DNA from 2 places in the Serratia sp. PL7 genome. Region 2 is predicted to be linked to the other one. Evidence: riboswitches for the same ligand, from Rfam matches in the RefSeq annotation. Region 2 holds a riboswitch; the other holds the start of a gene.
The links. Region 2 has a riboswitch for thiamine pyrophosphate ahead of thiC (phosphomethylpyrimidine synthase ThiC). Riboswitches for the same ligand answer to the same signal wherever they lie in the genome.
Positions count from the first base shown of each region.

Region 1 (7,298 bases), on a different contig from region 2:
ATGGGTGTAGTCCACCTTCTTGAGCTTAAAGTTGGTGATATAGACGGGGCCGGCTTTTTGCTCGGAAAGAAACGAGTATTTCGGCGTCAGCTCTTTGGTTTTTATCCCGGTCCACGAAGCGAAAAAGGTCAGGAAATCATTGGCTGAACGAGGGGCTTTAATCAGGCGGTGTTCGGTGTCATCGCTGGAAAGCACCATAAAGGGGACCTGAAAATTTTGTTGAAACTGGTCATCGTGCGCCAGATATTGCACCTGGGTACCGCGCTCTTTAAACGCCAGACCGTGATCGGAGAAGTAGACCATTGAGAAACTTTCCCCGGTATCGCGTAACTGCTGATAGAGCTGTTTTAGCAGGCTGTCAGTTTGCGTCATGGTGTAAAGATAGCAGGAGGTTTCTTTGGATTGTACAAAGTCCACGTATTTCCCCTGAGTTCGGTCGCAGGCTTGCGGATGTGAACCCATCAGGTGCAAGACGATCAGCTGCGGGTTAGTGTTGCGCGGGGCGGCAAAAACCTGGGCGGTCATCTTGAGCAGCGTTTCATCATGGGTATTCTTATCTGCTTCAAAATCACCGTTTTTCAGAAACTGCACTTCATCGGCACGTTTGGCAATGCTGGCGATAGCGGTGTCATATTCACCAATTTGGCCTTGGTTTGAGAACCACCAGGTCTGAAAACCTGCCCGATTGGCCAACGTGACGAAGTTATCTTGATACTGGGGTTTACCGTTAATAACACGGGTTAACGTAATGCCGAGCGATTTCTGTGTTGATCCGCTGGCCGCAATATAGTTAAGCAATAGCGTGCCGTTTACGTGGCTGGCAAAGGGGGTATTGTCCCAGTGCCCACCAAACGCACCTAAGGCATCTCGCCGCGCGCTTTCGCCGATCACTACCATGTAAATGTGATACTTCGGTTTCACCGCCAGCACGTTCCAGGAATCTTTCAGTTGCGAAAGCGCCTGCATACGGGCTTTTTCATCAATCACTTCCTGGTTATTGACGATCACATCTCTGACGAAGCGAAACACGGGATAACCAGAATCGGTCAATTTAAACACGCCGCCGTACGCCAGATTCTGTACTGGCGTGACAAAAAAGCAGACCACGCTGATGGTGAGACATAAGCTGTTGAGGGTGTTCCAAGCGCCTTTCGGGGTTGGCTTACGGCGCAACGCGATAATGCCCAGAGCCAGAATAAACAGCGACACCAGATAGCTGTACCACGGGAAGATGGTCAATATCTCGCTGGACTCTTCCACCGAGGTCGAGTGTAACGCCAGCAGGGTATTAAAATTGGGCGAGCCATAGGCCTGAGCAAACGGGAAATACATGGCAGCGATGAGGCTACACAGCCCGATCACACTCTTTTGCAAGCGTGGGCTGAGACGCCACAGCAGCAGTAACACACAGCCGAACGCCACGGCATACAGCAGACTAAATGGATAGCCGAGGGCGAAGTTGATCAGCAGCGACAGCAGGAAATAAAAGCCTGTCCACGGGGTTAGGGTGACGTCACGTGCTGCCAGGGTATCTTTAACCGTTGAGTTCATGTTTACCGAAAGTTATCAAATGCTGTGTGGTAACTCTGACAAGAGAAGAGTCATAAATCCGTGTGGTAGACGGAAAGGGGGAGGAGGGATAGACCGCATCCAGCGAGCCGCTTCATGTACCCGGATGCGAGAAGATAGAGCCGAATGAAAACAAGATCAACTGATAATTACGGGCTGTTTTGAGAGGTTGATTGCAATTTCGAGCGGAAAGAGAAGTAAAGTGGAACGGTGCGGATATTCAAGAAAATTGCAGCCCCCTTTATGTGAACGGATCGTTATCAGTACGCCCCCTTTTTAGGGGCATCCAGAGCATTTTGTATCAGGTTAATCAGTATGGTCCGAGGAGCTATATTGCTACTGTCGCTTAAATCTGGCGTTATTGAAGCGGGGAGGAAATATCCTCGGATGAGGAGTGTTCAACCAGTTTAAATAGCTCGCGCCGTTCCTCTGTGGTGAAATCCCGCCATTCGCCCAGCGGCAACCCTTTCAGAACGATGTTCATAATACGTGCGCGCTCAAGCTTGGTGACTTCATAACCAAAATATTTGCACATGCGGCGGATTTGGCGGTTAAGCCCTTGCACCAGGGTGATGCGAAACACCTGCGGAGCTTCTTTCTCCACTAGGCATTTTTGAGTCACCGTGCCCAGGATGGGGACGCCTGCGCTCATGCCCTGAATAAACTCATCGGTCACCGGTTTGTTGACGGTGACCAGATACTCTTTTTGATGATTATTGCCAGCACGAAGGATCTTATTGACCAACTCGCCGTCATTGGTCAGGAAAATCAGCCCCTGGGAGTCTTTATCCAGGCGTCCGATAGGAAAGACGCGTCTGCTGTGATTAACGAAATCACCGATGTTATCCCGCACGTGCTTCCCCATGCTGGTGATGATGCCAACAGGCTTATTCAGTGCGATAAGCACCAAATCGTCCGCACTACGCGGTTCGATCGGCTGGCCGTTAACTTTCACCATATCCCCGACCAATACCTGATCGCCCAAGGCGGCTAACCGGCCGTTGATGAAAACGTGGCCCTCCTTGATGTGGAGATCGGCCGTGCGACGAGAACAAATGCCGCTGTCGCTAATGTATTTGTTAAGGCGGATAGATGAGTGAGTTAGCATGGTTTCCCCGTCAAACGCGAACTATACATTACCTGGGGGGGACGGAGTCTCTTTTTATTTTTTGACGCTATCGCGTGATTGACCTCACTGGCGGCAGCGCTAATAATGGCAAACGTCGACTCGGGGTGCCCTTAGGGGCTGAGAAATTACCCGTATTACCTGATCTGGATTATGCCAGCGTAGGGATGTCGCGGTATCTCAGCCGGTACCCGCCTTCTTGAACGCCGGTTGGGAGCATTATGTTTACTCGACCTGATGTGTTACCCGGCACCCGTGCCGCGGCCTGTTTTAACCAATTTAAACGCCAACCTCCGTTGATCCACTGCCTGACCAACGAAGTGGTGCAAGAGCTGACGGCCAATGTGCTGCTGGCGCTTGGTGCTTCTCCCGCGATGGTGGTGGAACCGGAAGAGGCCGCGCAGTTCAGTCGCGTGGCCGATGCGCTGTTGATCAATATCGGCACCCTGCATGCATCGCGAGCAGAATCAATGCTAGCCGCCATAGAGGCTGCCAATTGTGCTGAAAAACCCTGGTTACTGGATCCGGTTGCCGTTGGGGGATTGGAATATCGCGCTACCTTCGCCCGCCGTTTGCTCACCCTGCGGCCTGTGGCGATCCGTGGCAACGCGTCGGAAATCATTGCATTGAGCGGCCTGCAGACCAGCGCCCGTGGCGTAGATAGCCAGGATGACTCGCTGGTGGCATTACCCGCAGCACAGGTATTGGCGCGTAATTGCGGGGCTATTGTGGCCGTCACCGGTGAGACAGATTACATCACCGATGGCGAGCGAGACTGGGCCGTTACGGGTGGTGATGTATTAATGACGCGCGTGGTGGGGACTGGCTGTGCGCTTTCAGCGGTTGCAGCAGCATTTTGCAGTTTGCCGGGCGATCGGCTGGATAACGTTGCCACCGCTTGCCGCGTGATGGCGCTATGTGGTGAAAGGGCCACGGCGCAGTGTTCTGGCCCTGGCAGCTTTACTGCCGCCTTTCTGGATGCCCTCTACCAACTGCGGATGGAGGATCTGCTATGAAACGAATTAACGCACTCACCATCGCTGGCACCGATCCTAGCGGCGGAGCCGGTATTCAGGCCGATCTGAAAGCCTTCTCCGCGTTGGGGGCCTATGGCACCAGCGTGATCACCGCGCTGGTGGCGCAGAATACCCGTGGCGTGCAGTCGGTATATCATATCGAACCGGCATTTGTGGCCGCCCAGTTGGATTCGGTACTCAGCGATGTGCGTATCGATAGCGCTAAAATCGGCATGTTGGCTAATGCCGATATCGTGCGGGCAGTGGCCGAGCGCCTACGCCATTACAAGCTGCCTTATGTGGTGCTGGATACGGTGATGCTGGCTAAAAGTGGTGACCCGCTGCTGGCACCGGATGCGGTGGAATCCATCCGCCGTGAGCTAATGCCATTGGTTTCCATTATCACGCCTAACTTGCCTGAGGCCGCTGCTTTGCTGGCCTGTGCTCCGGCACAAAACGAAGCGCAAATGCGTGAGCAGGGCCAGGCATTGTTGGCGATGGGCTGTCAGGCGGTGTTGATGAAGGGGGGGCATCTAAGTGAAGAGGAAAGCCCAGATTGGCTATTTGCTCCTGGCTTTGAGCAGCGCTTTAGTGCGCCGCGCATAGCGACCAGGCACACGCACGGCACCGGTTGCACCCTATCTGCGGCACTGGCTGCCCTGCGTCCGCGCCACCAGAGCTGGGCCGATACCGTGGCAGCGGCAAAAAACTACCTGCAACTGGCTTTACAGCAGGCCGATAGCCTGGAGGTGGGGCAGGGTATTGGGCCGGTGCATCATTTCCATGCTTGGTGGTGAGCCAGAGATTGAGTTTAAGCTGGCTAAACGGGTGGTGACATTAATCGAAGGTATTGGTGACAAGCGGGGACGCCTTGCCACAATGTCGGAAGAAATGTCGGAAGAAATGTCGGAAGAAATGTCGGAAGAAATGTCGGAAGAAAATTTACCACCGCTTCCTGGAAGGAAAGCGGTTAATCAGGGTTGGGGCAACCAAAAAAGGGTACTGGCAGGTTGTCTGACGAAAAACGCTGGGCCAACTTTCCCGTTTAATTGTGGTCTGAGCTACTTGGAGCTACGCTTTTGATTTACCGAGGGAGAAGACCATGATAGGAAAAAAGAGGTTGCTGGGAGCCCTGGTTGCGGCCCTGCTTGGATTTAGCACCGGCAGTTTTGCCGAACAGATTATCACTGCTTCAGATCTGATCCAGCAGCCGGGCTACCAAACCAGTTGGAAAAATATGGTGAAGGGCCAGGCACAGTTACCGGGTTGGGCGCGCAAAGGGATCGGCACTTCCACACCAGCCGAAACCGTCACCTGGCAAGGGCAAAGCTACCAGATCGGTAACATCTGCAAGCCGCATGACTGCGCCAATAACTTTATGATTGTGGCTTTTAAAGCAGACAAGTCCCAGGCTTGGGGCGTGCGGATTGAAGTGCCCAATAAGCCGCAGGCCATTGACCATCCGAAGAAATACGCCAAATATCAATGGTTGGGTAAACCGGATGATCAGATGAAAGCGTTGCTGAAGAAACAGTTTGAGGGTAATCCAGACTGGAAGTAACGCTGCTGAGGGGCAAAGCTACGCGCCAAGGCCGTTAAGCGGGCGTAGCATGCTACGCCCCTGCTTGAGAGGTTTGCTACTATCAGCCGATCCCGGCCTGATGCAGGTCGTGCAGGTTGATTGCCCCTACCAGTACACCATCGATATCTACCACCGGAGCGGCGCTGATGTGCTGTTCGTGCAGCGCTTCCAGGGCTTCCCCGGCACGCCACTGTTCTGGCAAGCGGTAGCCGGGGCGAGTGATCGCCGGGCTGAGGCTATCATTGAGGCTATTACCCTTCACCAACCAGCGGCGCAGGTCACCGTCGGTAAACACGCCCACCACTTTTTGCTGTGCATCACATACGGCTACCAAGCCTAGTCCGGTACGGCTCAACTCCAGCATGGCTTCCATCACGTTGGCGCTTTCTTGCACCATCGGCAGGCGATCGCCAGTACGCATCAAATGATGGACGCGATTTAGCAGGCGAGCACCCAGGCTGCCACCTGGATGGGAGCGGGCAAAGTCTTCTGCATTAAAACCACGCTGGCGCATCAGGGCCATCGCTAATGCATCCCCCATCATCAGCGTAGTCACTCCGCTGGAGGTTGGTGCCAGGCCCATCGGGCAGGCTTCACGTTCAACGCTGATGTCCAACGTACAGGCAGCACCCAGCGCCAGTGGCGACTCTTTGCCACCGGTCATGGCAATGACTGGGATCTTGCTCTCTGCCAGCAGCGGCAGGATCAGATCCAGCTCTTTGGCGCGGCCGGAATAGGAGATGAAGATCACCACATCCTCGGCGCCGATCATCCCCAAATCGCCATGCAAGGCTTCCGCCGGATGGACGAAAAACGACGGGGTGCCGGTGCTGGCCAATGAAGCGGCAATCTTCTTGCCGATATGGCCGGATTTACCAATACCGGAAATCACCGCCTTGCCACGGCAGTTGAGCAGCAGTTCACAGGCTTGGACAAAGTTGTCATCCAGGCGTGTCAGCAGGCGCTGCGCTTCGGTCAGCTCAATTTCCAGCGTTTCACGGGCAAAGTTGAGCAGGGCAGTGGCATTACTCATCAAGTGGGTCTCCTACCAGAATGATATTGATACCTTTGGCCTGTAGCGCAGCCAGGTAATCCGGGTTGATGCCGTTATCGGTGATCAAAGTATCCACGACGCTCAGATCGCACACCACGTTAGGGCTTTTGCGGCCAAACTTCGAGGAATCGACCAGCAATACAATGCGGCTGGCGGCTTCACACATCGCCTTGCTGACATTATGCACCTCATTAAAGGTGGTGACACCCGCATTGAGGTCGACACCGTCGGCCCCAATAAACAGCTTGTCGAAGCTGAACTGCTGAAATGCCGATTCCGCCAGGCTGCCATGAAAGGAGGCAGATTTTTTCCGGTAGGTGCCGCCGGGCATCAGGATGGTTTGATCGTTATCCAGTTCCACCAGCGCGTTAACGATAGTCAGGCTGTTGGTCATCACGGTGATGTTATTGAACTGCGCCAGATGCGGCACCATCTGCAATACCGTGCTGCCCGCGTCAAAGATCAGTGAATCGCCATCGTCGATCAGCTTGATGGCCGCATAGGCGATCTGGCGTTTCTTTTCGGTGTTGATATGGGTTTTACGATCGATGGGCTGATCGCCATCGTCACGGCTAAGCACCACGCCGCCATAGGTGCGGATCACCTCGCCTTCTTCTTCCAGCAAGGTGAGATCTTTACGGATGGTGGTGCCGGTCGTGGAAAAATGCTCTGCCAGGGCATCCACTGCCGTTTTGCCATGCCGCTGCAAGTATTCGAGGATAGCGGCTTGCCGCTGCTTTGGTTTCATAGAGATCCCTGTTCACAAGAGTTGACCATTCCTCTCGGTGATATAGTTCACTATGAAAGGTAATGTCTTTTAATGTGAAAATATCATGATTTCGGTGCGATCGCTAACGATAGTGCAGTTTGGCATGCCCGATCCTCAGGGAAGATCACATCTGGGCAGAGTTGTTGTTGGTGCATGCCATGTAACTGCGTGAGTTGTTTCGG
Region 1 covers NZ_CAMFLB010000007.1:127,817-135,114, reverse strand. Annotated here, with positions in the region: gene N6G83_RS26720 (phosphoethanolamine transferase) at 1-1,551, opposite strand, end outside; gene rluF (23S rRNA pseudouridine(2604) synthase RluF) at 1,928-2,677, opposite strand; TPP riboswitch at 2,789-2,880, shown strand; gene thiM (hydroxyethylthiazole kinase) at 2,917-3,711, shown strand; gene thiD (bifunctional hydroxymethylpyrimidine kinase/phosphomethylpyrimidine kinase) at 3,708-4,508, shown strand; gene N6G83_RS26700 (hypothetical protein) at 4,495-4,794, shown strand; gene N6G83_RS26695 (inhibitor of vertebrate lysozyme family protein) at 4,814-5,272, shown strand; gene gutQ (arabinose-5-phosphate isomerase GutQ) at 5,355-6,326, opposite strand; gene N6G83_RS26685 (DNA-binding transcriptional repressor) at 6,319-7,095, opposite strand; gene gutM (transcriptional regulator GutM) at 7,179-7,298, opposite strand, start outside.
Region 1: linked by a shared signal. The riboswitch ahead of thiM (hydroxyethylthiazole kinase) and the one ahead of thiC (phosphomethylpyrimidine synthase ThiC) in region 2 are both predicted to bind thiamine pyrophosphate.

Region 2 (7,298 bases):
GAGTTGATGGACGGCTCCTGGCATCTGGTTGCCGCCTATCTGGCGCTGGGGTGCCTGCTTTCCGCCATTGTGGGGATGCGTATGAAACCCCAGACGGCCGAATAACACAGAGGAACCGGAAGCGTGCGGCCAGTCCCCGCACGCTCCGGCGTTTGGTAAGCAAGGCTATCAAGAGGGGGGAGATAGCCTTGGTTGGCTTAGGAACGCTTGCCAACACCGCCACTATAACGAGGCCATTTTTCCCTGCCAGTTCGCCTTGGCGGCTTTGCGCAGTGTTTCCAGAGCTATTGGCTCGATGGTGTAACCGTTACAGGCAGTTGCGTAGCGCGTCCCAGATAATCATCCCAATCTTTCCACACCGGCTGTAGCCCAGCGGCACCGATCGCCTGTGCCACCTGCTGCGGCGTTCGGCTGTCGTGCGGTTCGAACTGTTCCAGCTCTGGCGGCACATCGTCGGCATAGCCACCCGGCTGGGTTTTGGAACCGGCACTGACGCTGTTGATGGCTACCGGGATCATATTGTCGCGGAAGAAGGCCGACTCCCGCGTAGATAATGAAAGCTCAACGTCAGGAGCGAATAACCGGAAAGCACAGATCAACTGTACCAGTTGCGGTTCACTCATGATCGAGGCCGGCTCAATACCACCGGCGCAGGGCCGCAGGCGAGGGAACGAGATGGAGTAACGGCTCTGCCAGTATGTTTGTTGCAGATAAAACAGATGCTCTGCCAGCAGATAGCAGTCCGTGCGCCAACTGCTGGAAAGCCCAATCAGCGCCCCTAGCCCGATCTTGTCGATCCCGGCGCGCCCCAGACGATCCGGCGTACTCAGCCGCCAGTGAAAATCCTGTTTCTGGCCACGTAGGTGATGCTGCTGATAGGTCGCGGGGTGATAGGTTTCCTGATAGACCAACACGCCGTCCAGCCCAAGGGCTTTCAGCTCGGCGTAGTCTTGCTGCGCCAGAGGCTGCACCTCCATCATCAGCGAACTGAAATGACGGCGAATGGCGGGCAGATGCTGGCGGAAGTAATCCATGCCGACTTTGCGCTGATGTTCACCGGTCACCAGCAGCAGGTGCTCAAATCCTAATGCCTTGATGGCTGCGCACTCCCGTTCGATCTCTGCCGCATCCAGCGTTTTGCGCTTGAGGTGGTTACTCATCGAAAAACCGCAGTAGGTACAATCGTTGGCACACAGGTTAGAAAGATATAACGGCACATAAAAGCTCACCACGTTACCGAAACGCTGGCGGGTGAGCTGCTGTGCTCGTTGCGCCAGGGGCTCCAGATAGGGAGCGGCGGCAGGGGAGATCAGTGCCATAAAATCCTCCCGTGTCAGCTTGGGGCTATTGAGTGCCTGCTCAACGTCACGCGCCGTTTTGCTGTTAATGCGCAGCGTCAGGTCATCCCAATCCCACTCTAGCAGGCGCTCGCTAAAATCACTGGCCATCAGCGTGTCTCCTCTGAATGACTGAGAAACGCCGTCAGCGGACTGGATGCGGCGGCGATCGACTGGCGGCTGCCTAGCCCGGAGTTGCGTGCTAGCTCTCCGGCCTCTAGCGCCAGGCGGAAAGCCTGGGCCATTTGCACCGGCTCCCGCGCCACGGCGATGGCGGTATTGACCAGTACCGCATCGGCTCCCAGTTCCATCGCCTCTAACGCGTGGCTTGGGGCACCGATCCCGGCATCAATCACTACCGGCACTTTGGCTTGTTCAATGATGATCTCAAGGAAATCACGGGTCAGTAAGCCACGGTTAGAACCGATTGGCGCGCCGAGTGGCATCACGGCGGCACAACCCGCTTCCTCCAGCCGTTTACACAGCACCGGATCGGCACCGCAGTAAGGCAGTACCACAAAGCCCTGTTTGACCAGGGTTTCCGCCGCCTTGAGCGTTTCGATCGGATCTGGCAGCAGGTATTTCACCTCTGGGTGTATTTCCAGTTTGACCCAGTGAGTCCCCAGCGCTTCGCGCGCCAGCCGGGCGGCAAACACCGCCTCATCTGCCGTTTTTGCCCCGGAGGTGTTGGGCAGTAATTTCACGCCCAATCGTTGCAGCGGTGCCAGAATGGCGTCATTCCCGCCGCGCAGGTCGACGCGTTTCATCGCCATAGTGACCAGTTGTGAGCCGGAAGCTTGTAGCGCAGCCAGCATTAACTCGGGCGTGGCGAATTTCCCCGTGCCTGTAAACAGGCGTGAGGTAAAGGTGGTATCGGCGATGTGCAGCATGTCAGCCTCCGGCAATCGCTTGAAACAGCAAGATATCATCACCGTCCTGCACCTGACGGGTGGCCCAGTCGTTGCGTGGAATGATGACCTGATTGATCGCCAAGGCGCAGCCTGGCTGGTGGCGTTCCAGCCGTTCGAGCAACGCGCCGATGCTTAACGGCTGCTCCAGCTCCAGCGGTTGATCGTTGAGCGTAATCTTCATGCTGGCTCTCCGCAGTGGAGGCAGGTGCTGGCCTTACTCAGTTGCAGGGTGCTCCAGCTTTGCTGCTTGCCGTCGAACAGGCGCAGCTTGCCGCTAAGGGAGGAGGGTATTCCAGCCAGCATTTTTATCGCTTCCAGCGCCTGCAGCGTGCCGATCACGCCAACGACCGGGCCGAGCACGCCCGCCGTGCGGCAGTTGCGCTGCGGTTCGGTTTGCTCCGGGTAGAGGCAGGCATAACAGCCATGGGCATAGGGCGGTTCGATAACCAGCAACTGGCCGCTGAACCCCACCGCGCTGCCGCTGATCAACGGCACGCTGGCTTGGATGCAGGCGGTATTCACCGCATGACGGGTGGCCATGTTGTCGCTGCAATCGAGCACCAGATCGGCACGGGCGACCGCATCGCTCAGCGTTGCCCCTTGCAGGCGTTGCTCCAGCGCGATCGACTCCACCAGAGGGTTCAGCGCTTGCAGATGCTGCTTTGCCAACTGAGCCTTGTTGGTGCCGATATCACCGGTGCGGTACAGAATTTGCCGTTGCAGATTAGTGAGGTGGAGCTGGTCATCATCGGCCAACAGCAAGGTACCAACGCCAGCGGCAGCCAGATACAGCGCTGCCGGAGAGCCTAATCCTCCTAATCCGACGATCAGCACCGTGGCTTGTGTCAGCTTTTCCTGCCCCTCGGGGCCGACGTCTTCCAGCAGCAGTTGCCGGCTGTAGCGCAAGAACTCTTGGTCATTGAGCATCGCATGACTCCCTGCCTTCAATCAGTTGCAGCAGCGTTGCCGTAGCGGCGCGCCAGTCTGATGCCTGGGTGATGGCGCTGACCACGGCCACGCTGCCAACGCCGCAGGCCAGCACGGCGGGGACGCGCTCGATGCTGATCCCGCCAATGGCTACTGTTGGATACTGCTGTAATCCGGCGACGTGGCGTTGCAACTCGGCCAAGCCTTGCGGCTCAGAGGGCATCTCCTTGGTTTGCGTTGGGAAGATATGCCCCAGTGCGATATAGGAAGGTTTGACGGCGATCGCCCGGGCCAGCTCGGCATCGTCATGGGTGGAAACGCCCAAACGCAGTCCTGCCCGATGGATGGCCGCCAGATCGGTGGTGTCTAAATCCTCCTGGCCCAGGTGTACGCCATAGGCCCCATGTTTGATCGCCAGCCGCCAATAATCATTGATAAACAGCCGGGCCTGATAGCGCTTGCCAAGGGCAATAGCGGCGGCAATATCGGCCTCCACTTGCTCGTCTGGCAGATCTTTGATGCGTAGTTGGATAGTGGTAACGCCTGCCTCCAGCAGGCGGGCGATCCATTCAACACTGTCGACGACCGGGTATAAACCCAGCTTGTGCGGTGTTGCAGGGAAGGGAGAGGTGAGGTTAGTCATTATTTATCTCCTCCTGCAAATTGGCCGCACTGTGGTACAGCTCGCTGCCGCGTGAGCGGAATTCAGCCGACATTTTCTCCATCCCGGTCAGTTGCACTTCGATCGGTTTGGCAGCCTCTTGTGCGGCGGCATAGTCACGCACTTCCTGGGAAATCTTCATCGAGCAGAACTTCGGCCCACACATGGAGCAGAAGTGGGCGATCTTGCCGGATTCTTGCGGCAGCGTTTCGTCGTGATAGGCGCGGGCGGTTTGTGGATCCAGCGCCAGGTTGAACTGATCTTCCCAACGGAATTCAAAGCGCGCCTTGGACATGGCGTTATCGCGGATCTGTGCGCCCGGATGGCCTTTTGCCAAGTCGGCGGCGTGAGCGGCGATCTTGTAGGTGATCAGCCCCTGCTTCACGTCTTCTTTGTTAGGCAGCCCCAGATGCTCTTTCGGCGTCACGTAGCAAAGCATCGCGCAGCCGAACCAGCCGATCATCGCCGCGCCGATCCCTGAGGTGAAATGGTCGTAACCCGGAGCGATATCGGTGGTCAATGGCCCCAGCGTGTAGAACGGCGCTTCATGGCAATGTTCCAGCTCCTCGGTCATGTTGCGGCGGATCATCTGCATCGGCACGTGGCCAGGGCCTTCGATCATCACCTGCACGTCATATTCCCAGGCAACCTTGGTCAGTTCACCCAGCGTATGCAGCTCAGCGAATTGCGCTTCGTCATTGGCATCCTGGATCGAACCCGGGCGCAGGCCGTCGCCGAGTGACAGCGAGACATCGTAAGCGGCGCAAATTTCGCAGATCTCGCGGAAGTGCTGATAGAGGAAGTTTTCCTGATGATGCGACAGGCACCACTTCGCCATGATCGAGCCGCCACGGGAGACAATGCCGGTCAGGCGTTTGGCGGTCATCGGCACATAGCGCAGCAACACCCCGGCGTGAATGGTGAAGTAATCGACGCCTTGCTCAGCCTGTTCCAGCAGGGTATCGCGGAACATTTCCCAGGTCAGGTTCTCCGCCACGCCGTTCACTTTTTCCAGCGCCTGATAGATCGGCACTGTACCAATCGGCACCGGGCTGTTGCGCAGGATCCATTCGCGGGTTTCATGGATATAACGGCCCGTGGAGAGATCCATCACGGTGTCAGCGCCCCAGCGGGTTGACCACACCAACTTCTCGACTTCCTCTTCAATCGAAGAGGTGACCGCCGAGTTGCCGATATTGGCGTTTACCTTCACCAGGAAATTACGGCCAATAATCATCGGCTCGGATTCCGGGTGGTTGATGTTGGCGGGGATGATGGCGCGGCCAGCGGCCACTTCCTGGCGCACAAATTCCGGCGTGATGTTTTCCGGTAGATTTGCGCCCCAGCTCTGGCCAGGATGCTGGTGGCGCAGCACTTCACCATGAATGCGCTCACGGCCCATATTTTCGCGAATGGCGATAAATTCCATCTCTGGGGTGACAATACCGGCGCGAGCGTAATGCAACTGCGTAACACATTTACCCGGCAAGGCTTTGCGGGGCAGCGGCAGGTGCTCAAAGCGCAGATGGTCTAACCCAACATCGGCCAGTCGTTGCTGTGTGAAGCCGGAACTGACGCCGCTTAACGCTTCGGTATCGGCACGTTCGGCGATCCAGCTCGCTCGTACTTTTGCCAAGCCACGATGTACGTCGAGCACCGCCTGCGGATCACCATATGGCCCTGCGGTGTCATACACCGGAATGGGTTCGTTCTGTTCATATTGGGGCTGATCTTTGTTGCCGCCGATCAGCGTCGGGCTGAGCTGGATCTCACGCATCGGTACCTGGATATCGCTGCGCGAGCCAGCGAGATAGATCCGCTGTGAGTTGGGGAAGGTAACGCCTTGCAGAGAGTCGATAAAATCTTGCGCCTGGTCACGCTGTTGTTTACGGGCACGAGGTTGGTTCACGGTAGACATAGCAAATTCCTATCAGTGTAGTGATGTGTGGAAAATTGCTTGTCTGGAGCTCGGAGGGAGTAATGATGGTAGCCGGTAAGGCAGGCACAGCCCCTGGTGGGAGCATCTTGCCTATGGCGATAGATTACTCTTGTTCCCTTCGCGGGTATTAACCCGATCAGGTTCCGCGGATCCCGAATTAACGGTCTCAGCCTGGCTAATTTGATGAAAAATCAGCGCTAGGCACTCCGACAAGAGCCCTCAGTATAAGAGGGTCAACAAAAACCACAAGCCCTCCCCCGTCATCTTTCAAGCCGTAGCGTTGTTGACCGCCTGGCTACGACTTGAAATCTATAGGGGGATAATTAGGCTGGATGAGACATAGATTCAGTATTCGTGGTGCCCGGTTGGCCCTGCTGCCAGGTTTCTGTCGCCAGCTGGATCAACTGATCTTCCAAAGCGAAACGTGACGCCAGGGCTTCGCCGATATCTGACAGTGCCTGATTGAGTTCTTCACACACGTCCTGATCGATAACGACTTCGGTGTAGCGGTCATGGAACGCCATCACGATTTCAGTATTGCCCTGTAATTTTGGGTAGAACTTGGTGGCTAGCGCCATCTTGGGGCTGGCAGAGCCTTCCACTTGTTTGATAATTTTGTCATAAATGTGAAAATGCCCGGCAGAGAGATAATCCACCAGATTCTGGCAAAAGTTCTCCAGCGCTTTTTCATTGAGCGGCGTATGCTTTTCTTTGTTGGGTTTAATGCCGACTAGACTGCAATAGGCTACCAGCAGCTGTTTGCGGGCCTGTAACCATTGATCGACTAATTCATTACTGCCACCAACGCGCTGAGTCAGGCTTTCCAATCGGTTTAGCATGATTGACTCCGTGTGTAAGAGAAAGAAAAAGTGGTAAGTTAATAAAATGTAACAAAGAGCATTCCTAGATTGCCAGTGAAGCAGAGGTTGTGCAACAACATATGGAACTTGCATTAACGGGTAACGAAAATGGCTGGTGGATCGTCAGCCATGAAAGCAAAATTTGGTTACCAAACGGTGAATTGCCGTTTGGTTCTGCCGCATTATTTTCCTTGCAAGGCCGACCGGCTCGTCAGATTGGCGAATGGGAGGGAGCACCGGTCTGGCTGGTGCGCCAACCGATGCCGAAAGAGATGGGATCGGTGCGGCAACTGCTCAGTCTCGATCGTGGCCTGTTCCAACTGGCCGGGCGCGGCGTACAGCTGGCCGACTTTTACCGCTCGCACCGGTTCTGTGGCTACTGCGGTCATGAGATGCACCTTAGCCGAACCGAAAGCGCCTGTCTTTGTGATAACTGTCGCGAACGTTATTACCCGCAGATTGCCCCTTGCGTGATTGTCGCCATCCGCCGCAATGATGAGATCCTGCTGGCACAGCATGTGCGCCACCGTGGTGGCATCCATACCGTGCTGGCGGGGTTTGTCGAGGTGGGGGAAACCCTGGAGCAGGCCGTGGCGCGCGAGGTGATGGAGGAGAGCAATATTGCCATTACCAACCTGCGCTATGTGACCTCGCAACCCTGGC
Region 2 covers NZ_CAMFLB010000037.1:7,089-14,386, reverse strand. Annotated here, with positions in the region: partial or broken gene N6G83_RS50225 (MFS transporter) at 1-105, shown strand, start outside; gene thiH (2-iminoacetate synthase ThiH) at 285-1,448, opposite strand; gene N6G83_RS50215 (thiazole synthase) at 1,448-2,227, opposite strand; gene thiS (sulfur carrier protein ThiS) at 2,229-2,429, opposite strand; gene N6G83_RS50205 (HesA/MoeB/ThiF family protein) at 2,426-3,175, opposite strand; gene thiE (thiamine phosphate synthase) at 3,165-3,818, opposite strand; gene thiC (phosphomethylpyrimidine synthase ThiC) at 3,811-5,754, opposite strand; TPP riboswitch at 5,872-5,994, opposite strand; gene rsd (sigma D regulator) at 6,099-6,614, opposite strand; gene nudC (NAD(+) diphosphatase) at 6,716-7,298, shown strand, end outside.